2 regions of the Candidatus Symbiopectobacterium sp. NZEC127 genome follow, and region 1 is predicted to be linked to the other one. Evidence: predicted binding sites of a transcription regulator. Region 1 holds the regulator's gene; the other holds the start of a gene.

What was found. The regulator ArgR, encoded in region 1, controls arginine synthesis, uptake and breakdown. The targets are predictions, from matches to a motif close to ANTGAATAAAAATACANT.
Region 2: argA (amino-acid N-acetyltransferase) is a predicted target of ArgR. The motif match lies at 3,702-3,719, and genes of this name have one in related genera.

The regions. Positions count from the first base shown of each region.
Region 1 covers NZ_JAGFPG010000002.1:316,885-321,984, reverse strand. The annotation lists gene J5069_RS11570 (helix-turn-helix domain-containing protein) at 1-143, shown strand, start outside; gene mdh (malate dehydrogenase) at 201-1,151, opposite strand; gene argR (transcriptional regulator ArgR) at 1,637-2,107, shown strand; gene tsaD (tRNA (adenosine(37)-N6)-threonylcarbamoyltransferase complex transferase subunit TsaD) at 2,172-3,185, opposite strand; gene rpsU (30S ribosomal protein S21) at 3,416-3,631, shown strand; gene dnaG (DNA primase) at 3,769-5,100, shown strand, end outside.
Region 2 covers NZ_JAGFPG010000002.1:773,613-778,712, forward strand. The annotation lists gene recD (exodeoxyribonuclease V subunit alpha) at 1-736, shown strand, start outside; gene J5069_RS13500 (carbapenem biosynthesis protein CpmH) at 741-1,307, opposite strand; gene J5069_RS13505 (formylglycine-generating enzyme family protein) at 1,297-2,163, opposite strand; gene argA (amino-acid N-acetyltransferase) at 2,341-3,666, opposite strand; gene amiC (N-acetylmuramoyl-L-alanine amidase AmiC) at 4,084-5,100, shown strand, end outside.

The DNA of each region.
Region 1 (5,100 bases):
CCAAGGGTGAATGGCTCATCGCCGAGGCAATCAACATTCACCCTGCTGAAATCTGGCCCAGCCGTTACTACGATCCGAAAACTAACATGCTGATTGATAGGAAAAAACTTATCCGACGTGACGATCCTGACCCAAAACCCTGATACAAAAAAGCCGGAGCACCTTCTCTCCGGCTTATTGCGATCTGGTTTAGACACCAATTAACCGCGTGCTGAGCCACTCACAAAGGATTCGCCCAATTCGATATCCTGTTTCAGGGTGCCCAGCATGTTATCCAGAGCCTGTTTTTCAAACGGGCTCAGTGCGCCAATCGACTTACGTTCAACGATGCCGGATTTGCCCAGCAACAGCGGCTGTGCGAAGAAGCGGGCATGCTCGCCGTCACCTTCCACATAGGCACATTCCACCACGCCCTCGTCGCCTCGCAGAGCGCGTACCAGAGACAGCCCAAAACGCGCCGCCGCCTGGCCCATGGAGAGGGTTGCCGATCCGCCACCGGCCTTGGCTTCCACCACTTCCGTGCCCGCATTCTGGATACGCTTGGTCAGATCCGCCACTTCCTGCTCGCTGAATGTTACGCCAGGGATTTGCGACAACAGGGGCAGGATCGTCACCCCAGAGTGTCCACCAATCACCGGGACTTCAACCTCTTGCGGCAGTTTGCCTTTCAGTTCCGCCACAAAGGTGTTGGAGCGGATAATATCCAGCGTGGTTACGCCAAACAGCTTGTTCTTGTCGTACACACCGGCTTTTTTCAGTACGTCCGCGGCAATCGCCACCGTGGTGTTGACCGGGTTGGTAATGATACCAATGCAGGCTTTCGGGCTGGTGCGAGCGATCTGTTCAACCAGATTACGTACGATCCCCGCATTCACGTTGAACAGGTCGGAACGGTCCATGCCCGGCTTGCGAGCGACACCGGCCGAGATCAGAACGATATTCGCGCCGACCAGCGCAGGGGTAGCGTCTTCACCGCAAAAGCCTTTGATGGATACTGCTGTAGGGATATGGCTCAGATCAACGGCGACGCCCGGCGTTACCGGTGCAATGTCATAAAGAGATAATTCTGAACCTGAAGGAAGCTGGGTTTTGAGCAGGAGCGCGAGAGCCTGACCGATACCGCCTGCTGCTCCGAGAACTGCAACTTTCATCCTAAACTCCTTATTATCGTAAAAGTAAAAATGCCGTGAATTTGTGCAATAAACCACCAGACATAAATAAAATCAGGAGGTTTGAACGGCTTACCGAACGGATGCCGGCCATGCCGAGACCTCGCTATCAGGTCATGAAAAAGGAAAAACTATGTCGTTAATAATAAATCAAAATCTGCCGAGTGATTTGTAAGGTAAGTAAAGTTATAAGTAAGTGAGTAAATAATGCAGCGTGCATCACGTTCAGTACGATGGCGGCTACATTACACCGAACCGCAGCCAGTAAACAACCTCATTTTGATAACATTTCATTTACTTTTATGTGACTAAGCACGCATTTTTTTTCCATAGTTTACGTCATTTAAACATTTTAGCGCAGTTATCGTACTGAACCCTGCCGAGTCACTTCTTTAAGCGCCCATATTGCATAAAAATTCACCCAACTGCATAATGCACGCATCAACGATAACAACAAACGGTGCAGAATGCGTAACTCCACGAAACAGGAAGATTTGGTCAAAGCGTTCAAGGCGCTGTTAAAGGAAGAAAAGTTTAGTTCTCAAAGCGAGATCGTGTTGGCGTTACAAGACGACGGTTTTGAAAATATAAACCAATCAAAAGTATCGCGTATGCTGACTAAATTTGGCGCAGTGCGCACGCGCAATGCCAAAATGGAGATGGTCTATTGCCTGCCAGCGGAACTGGGTGTGCCCACCACCACCAGCCCGCTGAAAAATCTGGTGCTGGATGTCGATTATAATGATGCGGTTGTGGTTATTCACACCAGTCCGGGCGCTGCGCAATTGATCGCTCGGTTGCTGGATTCACTGGGGAAATCGGAAGGAATTCTGGGCACCATCGCCGGGGATGACACCATTTTCACCACGCCAGCGCGCGGCTTTAGCGTCAAACAGCTGTTCGACGCCATTTTGGCGCTGTTCGAACAGGAACTGTAGTGACCCGCGAGGGGTTGCTGACGCAGTGACCCACGCCAGATGAGGGTATCTGGCGTGGGTTGGGTCAAACGGCAGGCAACTCCGCCAATGGCCAACGAGGACGCACGCTCACGCCCAGTTCCTGACTTTCGTTGTGCAACAGCCTCACACTGCCCGCATAGGCAATCATCGCGCCATTATCGGTACAAAACTCAGGCCGCGCATAAAACACCGCCCCACCCCGTTTGGCCATGATCTCTGTCAGGCGAGCGCGCAGCGTACGGTTGGCACTGACCCCGCCCGCCATCACCAGACGTTTAAAACCGGTCTCATCCAACGCTCGGCGACATTTTATCGCCAACGTATCCACCACCGCGTCTTCAAACGCGCGCGCAATATCTGCACGGGTTTGATCATCGTTGCCATTAGCGCGAATGGTATTGGCGGCAAAGGTTTTCAAACCGGAAAAGCTAAAATCCAGCCCTTGTCTGTCGGTCATTGGGCGAGGAAAGGTAAAACGAGTGGCATCCCCACCCTGTGCCAGTTTGGACAACATCGGGCCTCCTGGGTAATCCAGTCCCAGCAGCTTTGCCGTTTTGTCGAAGGCTTCACCGGCAGCATCGTCAACAGATTCGCCCAGCAAACGGTATTCACCGATGCCCGTGACGCTGATGAGTTGCGTGTGGCCGCCAGAAACCAACAGCGCCACGAAAGGAAACGCCGGTGGATTCTCTTCCAGCATCGGGGCCAGCAAATGCCCTTCCATGTGGTGAACCGGAATGGCCGGCACACCCCAGGCAAACGCCAACGCGCGCCCAACCGTCGCGCCGACCAGCAATGCGCCCACCAGCCCGGGACCGGCGGTATAGGCCACGCCATCGATGTCCGATGCGGCCAGTCCTGCCTCTTTCAGGGCAGCCTGAATCAGGGGAACCGTTTTACGCACGTGATCGCGCGAGGCCAGTTCCGGCACGACACCGCCATAATCAGCATGTAGTTTTACCTGGCTATACAGTTGGTTAGCCAATAACCCGGCATCCGTGTCATAAATCGCCACCCCGGTTTCATCACAGGAGGTTTCAATACCCAATATGCGCATCGTTCTACCTAACATTCGTTGCCACGCAAGCCGACATCCACTTGCCACTTGCTTCATACAACAGATAGTCTACCATTAACGGTTTGGATTTTCTGCTCTGCGTGCGCGTTGGGTGTTTTATGATCGCCGCAATGCTTTACAAGCGCATCACGTTTGCAGTAGAATTCCGCACCATTTTGAAAAGGCTGGCACAAGGCCAGCACATACCGAATTATTAAGGTGAGAGGCACATGCCGGTAATTAAAGTACGTGAAAACGAGCCGTTCGATGTAGCGCTGCGTCGCTTCAAACGTTCCTGTGAAAAAGCGGGTGTTCTGGCTGAAGTTCGTCGTCGTGAGTTCTATGAAAAACCGACCACCGAACGCAAACGCGCTAAAGCTTCTGCGGTGAAACGTCACGCGAAGAAACTGGCTCGAGAAAACGCACGCCGCACTCGTCTGTATTAATTTCTGGAGGCCTGGCCTCCACCGCGTGATTAATCCGCAGACTTAGCAGTTGCATACGAAGGCCGTGCTTTCCGAAAGGAAGCGCGGCTTGTTGTCGTTTATAAGCTATCGTTTATTTGTATTAAAAACAGGGGCTTATGGCTGGACGAATCCCACGCGTCTTTATCAATGACCTGCTGGCACGCACTGATATCGTCGATCTGATTGACGCGCGCGTGAAGCTCAAGAAGCAGGGCAAGAACTTTCACGCGTGCTGTCCGTTTCACCATGAGAAAACCCCGTCTTTCACCGTAAACGGTGATAAGCAGTTTTACCATTGTTTCGGTTGCGGCGCGCACGGCAATGCCGTCGATTTTTTAATGAACTACGATCGCCTGGAGTTCGTTGAAAGTATCGAAGAATTGGCAGCCATGCACAGTCTGGAAGTGCCTTATGAATCCGGCACTGGCACTACAGCGCTTGAACGCCATCAGCGTCAAAGCCTGTATGAATTGATGGGACAACTGAGCGAGTTTTATCAGCAGGCATTAAACCAGCCAACGGCAGCCACCGCCCAGGGTTATCTGGCACAACGCGGCCTGAGTGCGGAAGTGATTCGCCACTTCGCTATTGGCTTCGCCCCTCCGGGGTGGGACAACGTATTAAAGCGCTTTGGTCGCCACGATGAAGATCGTGAAACCCTGAGCGATGCGGGAATGCTGGTTAAGAATGAGCAAGGACGTACCTATGACCGCTTCCGTGAGCGCGTCATGTTCCCGATCCGCGATAAGCGCGGCCGTGTTATCGCCTTTGGCGGACGCGTGCTGGGAGACGGATTGCCCAAATACCTGAACTCGCCGGAAACTGAAATTTTTCATAAAGGCCGCCAACTGTATGGCCTTTACGAAGCGCAACAAAATCACACGGAACTAAAACGCCTTCTTGTGGTTGAAGGTTATATGGACGTGGTAGCGCTGGCGCAATTCGGTATTGATTATGCCGTCGCGTCATTGGGCACCGCCACGACCGCAGATCATATTCAGATGATGTTCCGCGTTACCGATCAGGTGATTTGTTGCTATGACGGTGACCGTGCAGGCCGAGATGCCGCCTGGCGCGCCCTGGAAACGGCGCTACCCTATTTGAATGATGGTCGCCAGTTGCGCTTTATGTTTCTCCCTGATGGAGAGGATCCGGATACTCTGGTGCGTAAAGAGGGTAAACAAGCGTTTGAACAGAGGATGGAGCAGGCGCTGCCGCTCTCCACGTTCTTGTTTGATACCCTGCAACAGCAGGTGGATATGAGCTCTCCCGAGGGCAGAACCAAACTTGGAAGAGACGCATTGCCGTTGATTGGTCAGGTGCCGGGAGAAACCCTGCGGCTGTATTTACGTCAACAGCTCGGCAACAAACTGGGGATTCTTGACGATCGCCAACTGGATAAACTGCTGCCAAAAACGGCAGAACAGGCGCAGCCCTACCAGCCGCCC
Region 2 (5,100 bases), 460 kb from region 1:
TGGCATCGTGGCGCGAGCGGTAAACGCTGGCGATGAACGTCAGGTCCGGCTGGTGTTGCAGGATGAACGTGACGATTTGCACTGCCTGCCGCTGGAGCAGGAAGCGGATTACCAGCAGATGTTGGCGCAGTGTGTGGCGGGGTATCGTGACTATTTGCAGGCGGTTGCGCAGGGGCAGGAGGCCGCACCGGTGCTGGCGGCATTTAACCGTTTTCGCTTATTGTGCGCGCTGCGTGACGGTCCGTTTGGCGTCGCCGGATTAAACGTGCGTATTGAGCAGGCGCTGCAACAGGCTGGGCTGATTCATCGCGGCCGTAATCCGGCGAATCCCTGGTATTCCGGGCGTCCGGTCATGATTGCACGTAACGATGCGCTGCTTGGCGTGTTTAACGGCGATATCGGGATTGCCATGCCGAATGAGGCAGGGGAGTTGCGCGTTTATTTCCAACTGCCGGATGGTCAGATGAAGCCGGTCAGCCCGAGTCGCTTGCCGCCGCATGAAACCGCTTACGCCATGACCGTGCACAAATCTCAAGGATCGGAGTTCGATCATACCGCACTGGTGTTGCCGAACGGCTTTTTGCCGGTGTTGACGCGCGAGTTGGTGTACACCGCGGTTACGCGTGCGCGCACGCAATTGTCGCTCTACGCGGAGATAAACATCTTGTGTCGCGCGGTGAGAACACCAACGCGTCGCTTTAGCGGGCTGGAAACACGTATCCTTTCCGGTACCTGAAACGCTAGAAATCCAGCTCTACTGGAATCGGGGGGCTGTGAAGCATCAACTTTCCCTGCTTGGTGATGCGAAACGTGGCGGAATAGCGCGTCTTGGTGCTGCCTGCGATCAGGTTATCCGCTTCGCTAAATGCAAAACGCAGCGAGGCATTGCTGGCCCAAGGTGCCAGTTGGGTTAAGCGGTAGGTGAAATAGACCGCACTCATCCCCTGTGCGACCGGCTCAATAGCGATGACGCTGTCAAGTTCCATGCGCCCAAAGCAGAGATCGCCTGCGGTGCGCCACGCGTGCTCGGCCTCCGGCGTTAACTGATAAACAATGTTCTCTCCCTGACGTGTCTCCAATGCTAATCCCGCATCTACCAGTGCCTGCATGCGTCCGGTAATCCAGGGGGCATCCTGGGCGTGGCTATATACCGGCCATTGCTTTACGCCGAGGCAGTGCGGAGGCTCTGCGGCAAAATAGTCACGTAAAGCCCGCTGATAGTCACTGTTTGTGGGTTGTGCCCAGAGGTTGTCTGGAAACAGTGCAACCCAGGATAACAAGAGGAACAACGCGTATTTAAGGTGCATGCAGTGTCCTTACCAGACGAAAACCGATATCCGACATCATAAAACCCGGCGTATGTGCATCACACCCGCTGCGCAGGTTGCCTTGTGTCATATAGCTTCCGCCGCAGAACAGGTAGAGCGTTTTACCGCCTTCAACCGCAACGGTATCGTTAAGCCACTGAGACACATTTCCGCTCATGTCATACAGCCCGAGGGCATTAGGACGTTTTGATGCGACGGGGCGAGTGCCGAAGGTGGTGGCTTCCTGAGAGGCGAAATGTGCCACGCTATCTGGCGCGTTACTGCCAGCATAAAAGAAGCCATAGGTGCGATTCGCCAAACCGGGAGCACCGCCTCTGGCCGCCACTTCCCATTCATCGCGTGACGGCAAACGGTAGCCTGACGCATCAGGATCGGTGCGAATGGTGTGTTCTGCGTCTGGCTCTGGTTGGTGTTTAAGCGGTTGCCCATCGTTAGTCAGATAGTAGGGCGTTAATCCCTGTCGAGCACTCAACGCATTGGCAAATATAACGGCATCCCACCAGGAGACATTGGTGACAGGATGTGTGCCGCCGTCTTGTTCGGGCGCAAGGCAATCTTCGAAGTGTGCGCCGTTGCATCCGCCTTCAATCATGTAGCCTTGCTCTGTCGCCCATGTCAGCAGAGTGTGATAAAAGCGATAGGTGACAGCGGTGGTCATGATGTTATAAGCGGTGAGTGAGGTGTTGGCGTGCTCGGCGTAGGCGTGCTGACCAAAAACCGGACCAACGTAGTAGTGGCCTGTTTTAACAGTGACTTCGTCAATGTGCAGCGGCGTGGCGCAAGCGGCCTGAAACATCAGCCCCATGCCGAGCAGCATACAGAGTGCTTTGATCATGGTATTCCTGTACCGGTGTTACTGTCCTGTATGGCCGCTTTCGTGGCCGGGCAGTGACGTACATAACGCGAGCATTCTACGCGCTGAGGCGCGATAAGTCTCTGCGCGATTGCTCAGGGTGGGGAGATAATGGCAGTGCCGGTACACGGGGTTGCATACCGGCGTGGTGCGCAAGAACTACAGGTCGATCACCAGGATCTTTGAACGGCGCTGGTAGTTATACAGCTCCTGTTTGCGTTTGGGCAGCATCTCCACTTCGGCGGGCTGAAAGCCGCGCTCCTGGAACCAATGGATGCTGTGCGTGGTGAGGACGAACAGTTTCTTCAGCCCCTGTTGACGCGCCTGTGCCGCAACGCGTTGCAGCAACATGTCTCCGCGCGAGGAACTGCGGTAGTCAGGATGTACTGCGACGCAGGCCATTTCTCCGATGCTCTCTTCAGGGAACGGATACAGCGCAGCGCAGGCGATGGTCAGGTTATCGCGGACCACCACGGTAAACTTATCGATCTCCATTTCCAACTGTTCGCGCGAGCGGCGCACCAGTATCCCCTGCTGCTCCAGCGGGCGGATCAGTTCGAGAATGCCGCCAATATCGTTGATGGTGGCACGACGCACTTGCTCCGCGCTCTCCATGACGATCTGCGTACCGATCCCGTCGCGAGAGAACAGCTCTTGCACCAGCACCCCGTCTTCCTGATAGCTGATCAGGTGACTACGGCGCACGCCGCTGCGGCACGCGCGCACCGCACCGCGCAAGAAACGCACCGTCCCCGAGTTGTAATCGCCATCGGCTTCACGCTCTTCAATGCAGCGCTGGGCGTCGTCGGGGAACAATTCAGAAATGATGGTGCCATCCTGCGTGGTAACCCCTTGAGACGAACAGAAGCCGATCATTTTCTCGGCCTTCAGCTTGATGGCCAACTGGGTAGCCACTTCTTCAGACGTCAGATTGAAACTCTCGCCCGTGACAGAAACGGCAACCGGGCCGAGCAGCACAATGGCACCGCTGTCTAGCTGGCGATGTATCGCCGCTTCATCGATACGCCGGATGCGACCGCTGTGGCAGTAGTCCACGCCATCATCCACCCCCAACGGCTGGGCGATAATAAAGTTACCGCTCACCACGTTGATGTGCGCGCCCTGTAGCGGCGTATTATTCAAACTCATGGAAAGGCGCGCGGTGATATCCAGTTGCAGCATGCCTGCGGCCTGTTTCACCAGATCCAGCGTGTTGCTGTCGGTGACACGGGTATGCTTATGATAACGCGGCTCGAAATGGTGTGTGGTCAGGCTGGCATCAATTTGCGGGCGGGCGCCATAAACCACTACCAGCTTGATGCCGAGGCTATGCAGCAGACCAATATCGTTGACGATGTTGGCGAAGTTTTCATGTTCAATCGCCTCACCGCCCAGCATGATGACAAAGGTTTTGCCGCGATGCGCGTTGATATAAGGAACCGAATGGCGGAAGCCTTGGACCAGTTCTGTACTGCGTTCCTTCACTGCGAGCCTCTCTGAGTGAATTTTTATTCGTAATTTATGTATTTTTATTCTAATTGAACGAAAAGGCAAGGAGTAAGTCTCACAATTCGGTCGTGTTCAACGTTATTACGACCTTTCCTGTGGCGGGCAGATTCTTGCCCTGAATGACGGGCTTGTTCTCTCCGGTGGTTATACGCCGACATGATGATTTTTACATGACAGAGGCAGGAAGATTCGTTAAAGTTTTCACACCGTTAACACTGACTTCATCTTTTTCGCGTATTATCGCGGCGGATTGTCTGTTTGTCGGCGTTTTTTCTGCCTGATATTACCGTTTGAGCACTTTCGCCAGTGCCTGCTTGCGACAGCACAACCATAACTACAGCATCACATTAACTACAGCACCACAATACTCACAGCATAACGAATTGGAGTGGCATGTCTTATTCGAATCACAATCAGACTCGCCGCCGTCTCCTGCAAGGCGCGGCGGCAACCTGGTTATTGAGCGTCAGCGGCGCTGGATGGGCCGCTGACGCCCAGGTGATCGCCGTTCGCGTCTGGCCTTCTTCAGCCTATACCCGCGTCACGCTAGAGTCTAACCGCACGCTAAAATACAAGCAGTTTATGCTAACCAACCCCGACCGGCTGGTCGTGGATATCGACGATATCCAACTCAACAGCGTGTTGAAAACGGTGTCACAGCAGTTTCAGTCTGACGATCCGTTAATCAAAGAAGCCCGCATTGGGCAGTTTGATCCCAAAACCGTGCGGCTGGTGTTAGAACTGAAGCAAGCCACTAACCCGAAAGTTTTTACCCTCGATCCCATCGCTGAGTTTAAACACCGATTGGTGTTGGATCTCTATCCTGCGGTTGGGCGCTATGACAATGCGGAAGATCCGCTGCTGGCGCTGCTGGAGGATTACAACAAGGGCGATCTGGAGAGTAAATTACCGCCGGAAGCGCCGTTGGCGGGCAAAGCGGGGCGCGATCGTCCGTTGGTTATCATGCTCGATCCCGGTCACGGCGGCGAAGATCCCGGAGCCATTGGTAAAAATCGCACGCGTGAGAAAGATATTGTGTTGCAGATTGCGCGGCGGCTACGCAGTCTGATTGAACGCGAACCCAATATGAAGGCGTACATGACGCGCAATGAGGATGTGTTTATTCCGCTGCGCGTGCGGGTGGCGAAAGCGCGTAAGCAGCGCGCCGATCTGTTTGTTTCGATTCATGCGGATGCCTTCACCAACCGTGCGGCGCGCGGTTCTTCGGTGTTTGCGCTGTCGAAGAAAGGTGCAACCAGCACCGCAGCGCGCTTTTTGGCGGAAACGCAAAACGAATCAGATCTGATTGGCGGCGTGGGCATGAGTGGCGATCGCTACCTCGACCATACGCTGTTTGATCTGGTGCAGACTGCCACCATCAGCGATAGCCTGAAATTTGGCGGCGAAATC